2 regions of the Oceanobacillus sp. FSL K6-0118 genome follow, and region 2 is predicted to be linked to the other one. Evidence: predicted binding sites of a transcription regulator. Region 2 holds the regulator's gene; the other holds the start of a gene.
The links. The regulator Rex, encoded in region 2, represses fermentation and respiration genes when NADH is low (regulators of the CRP and FNR family bind a similar motif). The targets are predictions, from matches to a motif close to TTGTGAAATATTTCACAA.
Positions count from the first base shown of each region.

Region 1: a site for Rex is predicted at 3,095-3,112, ahead of cydD (thiol reductant ABC exporter subunit CydD). Genes of this name have one in related genera too.

Region 1 covers NZ_JBBOVR010000001.1:1,481,854-1,487,624, forward strand. Annotated here, with positions in the region: gene tnpB (IS66 family insertion sequence element accessory protein TnpB) at 1-180, shown strand, start outside; gene tnpC (IS66 family transposase) at 250-1,812, shown strand; gene MHI02_RS07720 (nuclease-related domain-containing protein) at 2,019-2,921, opposite strand; gene cydD (thiol reductant ABC exporter subunit CydD) at 3,134-4,861, shown strand; gene cydC (thiol reductant ABC exporter subunit CydC) at 4,863-5,771, shown strand, end outside.
Region 2 covers NZ_JBBOVR010000001.1:694,188-699,958, forward strand. Annotated here, with positions in the region: gene MHI02_RS03655 (ABC-F family ATP-binding cassette domain-containing protein) at 1-1,854, opposite strand, end outside; gene MHI02_RS03660 (redox-sensing transcriptional repressor Rex) at 2,010-2,645, shown strand; gene MHI02_RS03665 (CPBP family intramembrane glutamic endopeptidase) at 2,677-3,378, opposite strand; gene groES (co-chaperone GroES) at 3,703-3,987, shown strand; gene groL (chaperonin GroEL) at 4,036-5,667, shown strand.

The sequences.
Region 1 (5,771 bases), 790 kb from region 2:
GAACATAATGGATTTTGGCTGCATTATCGCAGGTTGGAACGTGGGAAATTCCACTGGCCCTCTGACAAGGACGAGGCCCCAATGCACATTAGTTATCGTCAACTTCGTTGGTTACTAGATGGACTACCTATACAACAAAAACAGGCGCATCCAGAGGTGAAAGCACGTACCATTCTATAGATTAAATAATCTATTAAAATAGGAAGAATTCGACTAGTCAAGTTGGGTTCTTTTTCGTATACTTAATTTATGGAAAAAATAGTAGAGAACAATAATGAGCACACAATTGAATATTATAAAGAACGCAATCAAGAGTTGGAAGCAAAACTAAAATGGTATGAGGAGCAATTTCGCTTACTTCAAAAACAAAAATATGGTGTTTCCAGTGAAAAAACGAATGACGATCAAATGAGTCTACCATTGTTTAATGAGGCGGAAGATACAGCTGATTTAAATATTGAAGAACCTACGCTTGATACTATTACATATCAACGCAAGAAGTCTCGGAAAACAAGAGAAGAATTGATGGAAAACCTGCCAATAGAGACGATAGAATATGAACTATCTCCTGAGGAACAGGTTTGTTCGTGTTGCGGTAATAAAACACACAAAATGAGCGAAGAAATTCGAAAAGAACTACAAGTGATACCTGCTCAGGTAAAAGTCGTAAGGCATGTCCGTCATGTGTATGCTTGTCGTCAATGTGAAAAGGATGAGATAGAAACTCCTATCGTGACGGCAAAAATGCCATTGCCTGTTTTTCCGAAAAGCTATGCTTCACCTTCAATTATTGCTTATATTATGAATCAAAAATATGCCGAAGGCCTACCTTTATATCGACAGGAAAGCCAATTAAAATATCTAGGTATTAACCTTTCTCGTCAAACACTAGCCAATTGGATGGTAGAGGGGGCCAACCGTTGGTTGTCCAAAATATATGACCGAATGAAGTATCATCTTTTGCAGGAAGATATTCTACATGCAGATGAGACTACGGTTCAAGTTTTACGAGAACCAGGACGATCAGCCGATTCGAAATCGTATATGTGGCTCTATCGTAATGGACGTGACCGTCCACCGAATATTCTATTTGAATACCAACGATCACGAGCAAGTAAACATCCAAAAAGATTCCTATCGGAATTCAAGGGATACTTGCATGTCGATGGGTACGGTGGTTACGATAGTCTTCCTAATGTCACCTTATCTGGTTGTTGGAGCCATGCAAGGCGAAAGTTTGATGAGGCATTAAAATCCTTGCCAAAAGAGGCAGACAAATCAAAGGTTACTGCAACCGAAGGATTGGAATATTGTAACCAATTATTTGCGATTGAACGCAAGTGTCTGGATAAGACTCCAAAGGAACGTTATGAAATACGAATCAAACGCAGCCAACCAATTTTGGAGGCTTTTTCAACATGGCTAAAAATGCAAACACCAAAAGTCTTGCCGAAAAGTGCCCTCGGTAAAGCAATTAAATATTGTCGAAACCAATGGAATAAATTAACCGTCTTTTTAGAGGATGGGCGATTAGAAATTGATAACAACCGAAGTGAGCGCTCTATTAAACCTTTCGTGATCGGAAGAAAAAATTTCTTGTTTAGTAATACACCAAAGGGTGCTGAGTCGAGCGCAATTATTTATAGTATAGTAGAAACTGCAAAGGAGAATGGGCTAAGCCCATTTGAATATTTGAAGTATCTATTTGAGCAGTTGCCAAACATTGATTCAACAAACGAAGAAGCGATGGATCAACTCCTACCTTGGTCAACGACTATTCCATTAACTGTCAAAGTTCAAATTAAATCTTAGTTAGAGTATAAAATAGCCCATACCTTAATACTAGGTGTGGGCTATTTGACGCTTACGTCGATTCGGAATGGAGAGTGGAAGCAATCAACCGAGAGAAGTGTTATCACGGTCAATCTGTAACATTAATACGACCGTGATAAAGCTTTATAAGAATAAAAAAAGTCCTTCCCATGAAACGGAGGACAAAAATATTATATCTATTTATACTACTCAAAGTATGACCATCGATGGTCTCCCATTTTAGTGAATGTACGTAAAAGAATGTTTCTGATTCTTCTTTCTGGTACTACTTGAGACCAATGATGAATGGTTCTAGTTGTAAGCTTTTTATTGGGGAATAAAAGTCTAAATTCTTTTATGTTTCTTAATACAGCTTCATCAAGTAGCTCTTGATACTGACATTTCATACAAAAACAATACTTATTACTGACAGTTATTGAAAAGGAATGGCATCGTGTACAGCTAATTCCCTTTTGCAATTGATCATAATGGTAAGAAGGCAACTTTTCATACGGGGATTCGGTTATATGCAAAGATAGTAACATATCCGCAAGTTCTTTATTTTGGGGGGTTAATTTTGAGGGTGTTGCATTTAAATCAGCTAAGTAATTTTTAATTTGGGTTGGGAAAATAAATGGTTTATAGAGAGGTGCTTGGTATAAGGTGAATTTTGGATTGATGAAAACAACAGAAGCATCAATTGGGAGGTTGAATCCATGGTTGAGAAGTAATTGGCGTAGTAGTGGTTCACTTCTACTCAATTGGAGAAGTGGATTGATAATCTCTAATTTAGGCTTCTTGTAAAGTTTATCTGATTCGTAATAATAATCCCCTTCAAAATTCTTTACTTCAAAAAATAGAATCTTTCCTTGGACAATAATCAAGGAATCAAGTTGGAAAATAGTATGGTTAACTTCGAATAATAAATCATTTAATATCAAGCATTCGCATTGTAATTTCTCTGTTAAGGAATCAAAAATCACTTCTCCTTCATAGCCTTTTTTTAAATTAAAATAGTGTTGCTTATCTTTCCTTGCTAATTGCATTCGGTCGTTTAATATTTCTAGAATTGCTAATTCCTTTGATTTAGTTCGTGATTTATAGACCATAGTTTCACTTCCTTTTTTTACATAATCTAATTCAATTATAAGAGATAATCTATGAAATTCAATGTTAGAGATGGATCTGGAAGCAAACACGACAGTTTTATTTAATGAAAAATGACAATTATGTTAACTACATCCCTATTATTTTACAACCATCCAGCTAGTTATGTATAATTTTGTGAAAGAGTTCACTATTATAATCGGGAGGCAAAATCATGGTTGGGCTTAAAGATATGGCAAAAAAGCAGAAAGAAAAGTTGGTATTCTTAGGAATTTTTGCCATATTATCAGGTATGTCAATTATTGGACAGGGTTATTTATTTGTTACCATCGTGGACCGTATTTTTCTAAAAGATTATTCATTCCGTGAAATTATTCCCTTATTACTTGGGCTATTGGCAGTTCTTTTTGCCAGAACACTATTCCAATATTTAAGTGGAAGAACAGGAATTAAGATGGCTTCCAAGGTGAAACGTGACCTTAGAAATTCTCTATTACATAAATACTCTACTAATCCAGTGCAGACATCTATCCAGGGGCAATCAGGTCAAAAGGTTAGTGTAATGATGGAAGTGGTAGATGAAGTGGATAGCTATTTTAGCAGTTATATTCCACAGTTGTTTCAGGCAAGTATTATACCACTTATGATTCTCCTTGTTATTTTCACAGAGCATGTTGCTACAGGGGCTATCATTTTAATAACAGCTCCATTTATTCCTATATTCATGATGGTAATTGGGTTTAAAACCAAAGATAAAACAGAAGAACAATTAGATAAGATGTCCGCTTTTTCCGGTAAATTCCTTGATACGTTACAAGGGCTAACTACGTTGAAATTATTTGGTCAATCAACAGAGCAAAAAGAAGCGATTCGAAAGAGTAGTCTAGGATTTAGGGAGGCAACAATGGATGTGTTAAAAATTGCTTTCCAAAATTCCTTAGCATTAGGATTTATTTCCATGTTAAGCATTGGACTCGTTGCATTAGAAGTTGCTTTTCGTATGATTATTTTTCAGGATCTTTCCTTTTATACCGGATTTCTTATGTTAGTGTTGGCTCCAGAGTTTTATACGAAATTGAGGGACTTAGGAAGTGCTTTTCATACAGGAAGAGGAAGTATGGGTGCGGCTAAAAAGTTAGAAAATGAGTTAGCTACTTCTGTAAAACCTGTTGAATGGGGAGAAGGAAGCTTAAATAGTACTACACCACCTACCATTGAATTACGGGGAGCAGTGTTTAGCTACGGAGAAAGCGATACATTTGCCTTAAAAAACATGAATGTATTCATAAGACCGTTTGAACAAGTTGCAATTGTTGGCAGAACTGGATCTGGAAAAACAACATTATTACATGTAATTGCTGGGCTTGTTCCACTTACTAAAGGAGAAGTACTCATAAATGAAAGTACACGAAACATGTATAGTGTAAAGGATTGGTTTGACAGAATTAGCTATATTTCACAAAATCCATATCTTTTTTCGGGTACTATTGCCGAGAATATTGCGGTCGGCGGTAACACGAATGCTACGAGGGAAGACATCGTAGAAGCCGCTCAAAAGGCCGGAATTTCCGAGTTAGTCCAATCGCTACCTAATGGATACGATACACCAATAGGGGAAGCGGGAAGGGGGCTTTCCGGTGGAGAAAAACAGCGAATCGCTATTGCTAGAGCTTTTTTAAAAAGCCCTTCCATTATCTTATTTGATGAGCCGACAACAGGCTTAGATTTAAAGACAGAACATATCTTGCAGTCTTCAATGAAAGAATTATCGAAGAAATCCACAGTTATAACGGTTGCACACCGTCTTCATACGATTAAAAATGCTGACCAAATTCTGTTCTTGGAAAATGGGGAAATAATAGCATCCGGTACACATAATGAATTGGTACAATCAAATGAAACGTATTGTAATATGGTATCGGTACAGCAGGGAGGTCATTAGAATGAGAGATTTAATCACAATTACCAAGGTAATGTTTGTGGAGAAAAGAGATATTGTCATTTCGATTCTTTGTGGATTTATTGCTGGAATAACAGCTATTGGTTTATTTGCATTAAGTGGGTATTTAATTTCAAAGTCCGCCCTAGTACCACCTATTTATACGTTGATGATTCTTGTTGCTTCCGTTAAAATCCTAGGAATTATTTCAGCATTAAGTCGTTATGGAGAGCGTTACTTTTCGCATCGTGGGACTTTTACGATGTTAAGTAATTTACGTGTTTCCTTTTACGAGAGGCTAGAGCCATTAGCACCAACTATCTTTCATAAATATAGGAGTGGGGACCTCCTTTCAAGGATTGTTGGTGATGTAGAAACACTACAAAATTTCTTTTTACGTGTATTTTACCCACCAATCGTTTTACTGTTGGTCTTTTTGTGTACGATTTTCTTCACGGTCTTTTTTTCAATTGAGATAACATGGATTATACTCGTCGGTTTTATTTTGACAACGTTTATTTTCCCAGCGGTCATCGCATTAAGACAAAGAAAAGTAGAGCGAAGAGTCAGGGAAAATCGAGGAGAACTGTCCACAGAAGTATCTGAATTTCTATTTGGATTTCGCGACCTAAAAATATACCAAAAACTAGAGATGAAAGAGAGTAAATTACGTCATTCTGCTGATGTTTATTTAAAAGAACAAGAACATGAAAGTGTTTATAATTTATTCAGTGAGTCATCCAATACTTTCTTATCCTTAGTTGTGTCGTTCACCGTTCTAGGTTATGGAGCTTATTTAGTCTCTACGGAACAATTAGATGGAATCTTCCTTGCGATGCTTGTGATGGTATCATTAACTGCATTTGAGAATATATCCCCTATGTCGGTATTTCCAAGTTACTTGGAGGATAGC
Region 2 (5,771 bases):
TTCGTTTAATTCAAAGGATTTTTCGTGGTCTTGGAAGATTTCTGGTTCCGCCATTTTTTCCTCTATTTCGGATATTTTTAGTTCTAATGAGTCGATGAGTTCCTCTAATTCTGTAATTCTTCTTTGTTTTTTTCGCAATAAACTTTGCTGCTGCTTATCTAATTTAAAATTCCGCTTTTTATCTTCTGTGTTCTGAATCGGTTGTTTTTCCTGTTCTAATCGCTTGTGTTCAGCTTCTTCAGCTTTCTTTTCTAAATAGTAGTCGTAATCACCAAGATAGACAGAAATCCCGTCACGGTTCATTTCAGCAACTTGATCCGTTATTTTATTAATAAAATAGCGGTCATGCGAAACAAAAATAATGGTTCCCGGAAAATCAGTTAACGCAGCTTCTAGAACTTCTTTGCTGTCGATATCTAAGTGGTTAGTTGGTTCATCAAGAATAAGGAGATTAGCTTTTTGCATCATAAGCTTAGCAAGGGCGAGGCGTGCTTTTTCTCCTCCACTTAATGCTTGTACTGGTTTTAACACATCGTCCCCACTAAATAAGAAGTTTCCTAGAACCGTTCGGATGTCTTTTTCATTAATCGTTGGGTATTCATCCCACAGCTCATTTAAAACGGTTTTGGTTGAGGACAATTCCGCTTGTTCCTGATCATAGTACCCAATTTGTACGCCTGTTCCGATTTGGATATCACCAGAGGATTTTTTTAATTTGCCTAAAATGATTTTGAGCAAAGTTGTTTTACCAACCCCATTTGGACCAACAACTGCAATTCTCTCCCCGCGATTGACATCCAAATTAATATTGGAAAATAAATTCTCATTTTCTCCGTCATAACGAAAAGCGAGATTTTTAATTTTAAGTACATCATTCCCACTTCTTTTTGTGATTTGGAAGGAAAAAGAAGCTGATGATTCATCACCAAGAGGTCTGTCTATTCGTTCCATCTTTTCAAGTTGTTTTCTTCTACTTTGGGCCCGTTTCGTTGTGGATGCTCGTACAATATTTCGCTGGATAAAATCCTCCATTTTTTTGATTTCAGTTTGTTGCTTTTCAAATGCTTTTAAAGCTTGCTCATATTCCTGGCTTTTTTGATCCAGATATTTACTATAGGAACCATAATATTTCTTCGTTTTATGTCGAGAAATTTCATAAACAATGGAGACGGTTTTATCCAAGAAATAGCGGTCATGGGATACAATGACTACGGCTCCGGGATAACTATTTAAATAAACTTCTAGCCATGAAAGAGTGTCAATATCTAAATGGTTGGTTGGCTCATCTAGTATAAGTAATTGTGGTTTTAAGAGTAGTAATTTACCTAATGCTAGCCTTGTCTTTTGACCACCACTTAGATCGGTGATTAGTGTATCATAGTCATAATCTTGGAAGTTTAATCCGTTTAATACGGCTTTAATGTCAGATTCATATGTGTATCCACCGTTTGTTTGAAAATCAACTTGTAACCGATCATATTCTTTCAATAAATTGTTATAAGCTTCACTAGTAAAATCTGTTACTTGTTCCATCTTCTTTTCTACTAATCTTAACTGTTTTTCCTGTTCTAATAATGGGTTAAAAACTTCAAGCATTTCATCCCATATGGTTTTTCCAGATTCTAAAGCCATATGCTGGGAAAGATAGCCAATCGTTACATCTTTAGGTTTAATTAACTCACCTTCATCATAGGAAAGTTCGCCAGCCATTATTTTCAATAGCGTCGACTTTCCAGCACCATTTCTTCCGACAATGGCGATACGTTCCTTATCTTTAATTTCTATTTTAATATTGGACAGAATTTCTTCTGCACCAAAGGATTTCGATAGTCCATTCAGTTGCATCAGTATCATTGTGATTTCACCTCAATATCTTTCATTCTACCTTACCTACAAATATAGAAGCAACATAATTAATTTGTGAAAAACATCACGACTTTTTGTTGTAATTCTGCTAAAATGAAAGAGACTATAGAATAGATGATTATGAATTGAAGAGAGGAAAAGCAATGGATCAAAACAAAATACCACAAGCTACTGCAAAACGCCTGCCATTGTATTATCGTTTTCTAAATAATTTGAATCAGCAGGGAAAAAGACGCGTCTCCTCAAAAGAACTGAGTGAAGCGGTAAAGGTTGATTCTGCAACAATCCGTAGAGACTTTTCTTACTTTGGAGCTCTAGGTAAAAAAGGTTATGGATATAACGTAGAATACTTGTTGGGCTTTTTTCGAAGTACATTAGATCAACATGAAGTAACAGAAGTAGCATTGATAGGTGCGGGTAACTTAGGTACAGCGTTTTTAAAATATAGTTTCTTGAAAAATAATAATATACGTATTACAAAGGCATTTGATGCAGATTCATCGAAGGTTGGAAAAGATATTGACGGTGTACCTATCTTTCATGTAAGCGATTTAGAGGAAGAGTTAGAAAATATTCGTGTTGTAATTTTGACAGTACCCGCTTCAGAAGCCGAGGAAATTGCGGAGAAATTAGTTAATCTAGGTGTGAATGGAATTTTAAATTTCACTCCTGCAAGAATCACGGTTCCAAGTCATGTTCGTGTTCATCATATTGATTTAGCGGTTGAATTACAATCACTTGTATATTTCTTAAAACATTATCCATTAGAGAAAGAGTAGAAGGAGTAGCGGATTCGCTACTCCTTCTTTATTATCCTAGAAAAATCATTTGCAATTGGTCAAGCTGCCGTTGAATTTCCTCGGGTGTTAAGGAATATTGGGCAATGACGGTCGTTGTATTTAAAGCAGCATGAACAATGATTGGTGTTAAAATTCGCTTTGTTTTTACATATAAATAGGCAAACACAAACCCCATGGATGAATAGATAAGTATATGTTGAAACTCTCCATGAATTACTCCGAAAATAAAAGCAGAAAGAAGCGCTGAGATAAAAAAGTTCAGCCTTTTGTATAAACTTCCAAAAATAATTTTTCTAAAAATAACTTCTTCTAGAATTGGAGCAATAATGGCAGGTATAATCATAAACAAGGGAATGGTTCTAGAAATATCCATAATATTCTGTGTATTGCTAGACCCTGTTGAAATACCTAAAACTTTCATTTCAATTAACGATGCAAGCACTTGTACAAAATATGCCAAGAAATAACCGATGACCGACCACAAAATGATATTACTAGTTGTGGAAGCTTCCCGGTGAAGTGGCATTTTCATATCTGTTTTAAGAAGCAAGAGTGTAATAAGTAATGCTAAACAGAAACTGATAATACTCCAATAAATCACTATTTCCGTATAGGAATTCGGAAAGTAATTTAGGGCAATTAGTGCAGCGGGGAAGCTTGATAATTGTGTAATAATATACGTCAAAATGATATACCAATATCTTTTAGGCAATATAAAACGACTCCTTTTAATTAAGTATAGCGATGGTGTTAGTATAAGTATATGAACGACCTTTAATAGGTATAATGAGAAAGTTCATTTTTATAGAGAAAAATTTACATGTTTCTTCACATAGTTGTTATTTTAACATAGGTATTTTGTTTACTATAGTAAGAGGTGCTTCTGTTTATAAAAATATATAATTTTTTAATGAACAATGCTTGCATTTTTTTTAGGAATTCATTATTATATTAATTGTGATTAGCACTCGTTAATGGTGAGTGCTAATAAATAAATGTAAAATAAAAAATGGAATAGTCAAGGAGGCTAATGTACATGATTAAACCACTAGGAGATCGTGTTATTATCGAGCTTGTTGAACAAGAAGAAAAAACTGCAAGCGGTATCGTACTTCCAGACTCAGCGAAAGAAAAACCGCAAGAAGGTAAAGTTGTAGCGGTTGGTACTGGTCGTGTTTTAGATAACGGTGAAAGAGTAGCTCTTGAAGTAGCTGAAGGTAACCAAATTATCTTCTCTAAATTTGCTGGTACAGAAGTGAAATACGAAGGTGCTGAATACTTAATTTTACGCGAAAGTGATATCTTAGCTATCGTCGAATAAGTTAAGATTTTATAAAAAATACTTAGATCAATTTAAGGAGGATGTTTCATGGCTAAAGAAATTAAGTTTAATGAAGACGGACGTCGCGCAATGCTACGTGGTGTAGACACATTAGCTAATGCTGTAAAAGTAACTTTAGGGCCAAAAGGTCGTAACGTTGTTCTTGATAAAAAATTCGGTTCACCTCTAATTACAAATGATGGTGTTACAATTGCTAAAGAAATCGAATTAGAAGATGCATTCGAAAACATGGGTGCTCAGCTAGTATCTGAAGTAGCATCTAAAACAAATGATGTTGCTGGTGACGGTACAACAACTGCAACCGTTCTAGCACAAGCAATGATTCGTGAAGGTCTTAAAAACGTAACTTCTGGTGCAAACCCAGTAGGAATTCGTCGTGGTATTGAAAAAGCAGTAGCAACTGCTGTAGAAGAATTACACAATATTTCTTCTTCTGTTAATAGCAAAGAAGAGATTGCACAAGTTGCGGCTATTTCTTCAGCTGATGATGAAGTAGGTCAATTAATTGCAGAAGCGATGGAACGTGTTGGTAACGATGGAGTTATCACCATCGAAGAATCTAAAGGTTTCTCTACTGAATTAGATGTTGTAGAAGGTATGCAATTTGACCGTGGATATGCTTCTCCATACATGGTTACAGACCAAGATAAAATGGAAGCTGTTCTAGAAGATCCATACATCTTAATTACAGATAAGAAAATCTCTAACATTCAAGAAGTTTTACCAGTGTTAGAACAAGTAGTTCAACAAGGTAAACCATTACTTATGATTGCTGAAGATGTTGAAGGGGAAGCTCTTGCTACATTAGTAGTAAACAAACTTCGCGGAACATTTAATGCTGTAGCTGTTAAAGCTCCAGGATTTGGTGACCGTCGTAAAGCAATGCTAGAAGACATCGCTATCTTAACTGGTGGGGAAGTAATTACAGAAGATCTTGGTTTAGATCTTAAGAGCGCTGGCATTGAACAATTAGGACGTGCTGCTAAAGTTGTTGTTTCTAAAGAAAATACAACAATCGTAGAAGGTTCTGGTAACCCAGAAGCTATCTCTGGCCGTGTTGCTCAAATCCGTGCGCAAGCAGAAGAAACTACTTCTGAATTTGATAAAGAAAAATTACAAGAGCGTCTTGCTAAACTTTCTGGCGGTGTAGCAGTAGTTAAAGTTGGTGCTGCAACGGAAACAGAATTGAAAGAACGTAAACTACGTATTGAAGATGCATTAAACTCTACTCGTGCTGCAGTAGAAGAAGGTATTGTAGCTGGTGGTGGTACTGCATTCCTTAACATCTACAATAAAGTTGCTGAATTAAACCTTGAAGGTGACGAAGCTACTGGTGTAAGCATTGTACTTCGTGCGATTGAAGAACCTGTACGTCAAATCGCTGAAAACGCTGGTTTAGAAGGATCTGTTGTTGTAGAACGTCTAAAAGGCGAAAAACTTGGTATTGGATTCAATGCTGCAACAAACGAATGGGTTAACATGGTTGAAGCTGGTATCGTAGACCCTGCTAAAGTTACTCGTTCAGCACTACAAAACGCTGCATCTGTAGCTGCAATGTTCTTAACTACTGAAGCGGTAGTAGCGGACATTCCAGAAGAAAACGCTGGCGGCGGAATGCCTGATATGGGCGGAATGGGTGGAATGGGCGGCATGATGTAATAACCGCCCGAATCCCTTGATATTAAAGGGTTTGAGGGTTGGTTAGTGGCGAAATGCTAACTTTTTGCTAACTTCCGTAATTTTGATACGCCATGCAATAAAAT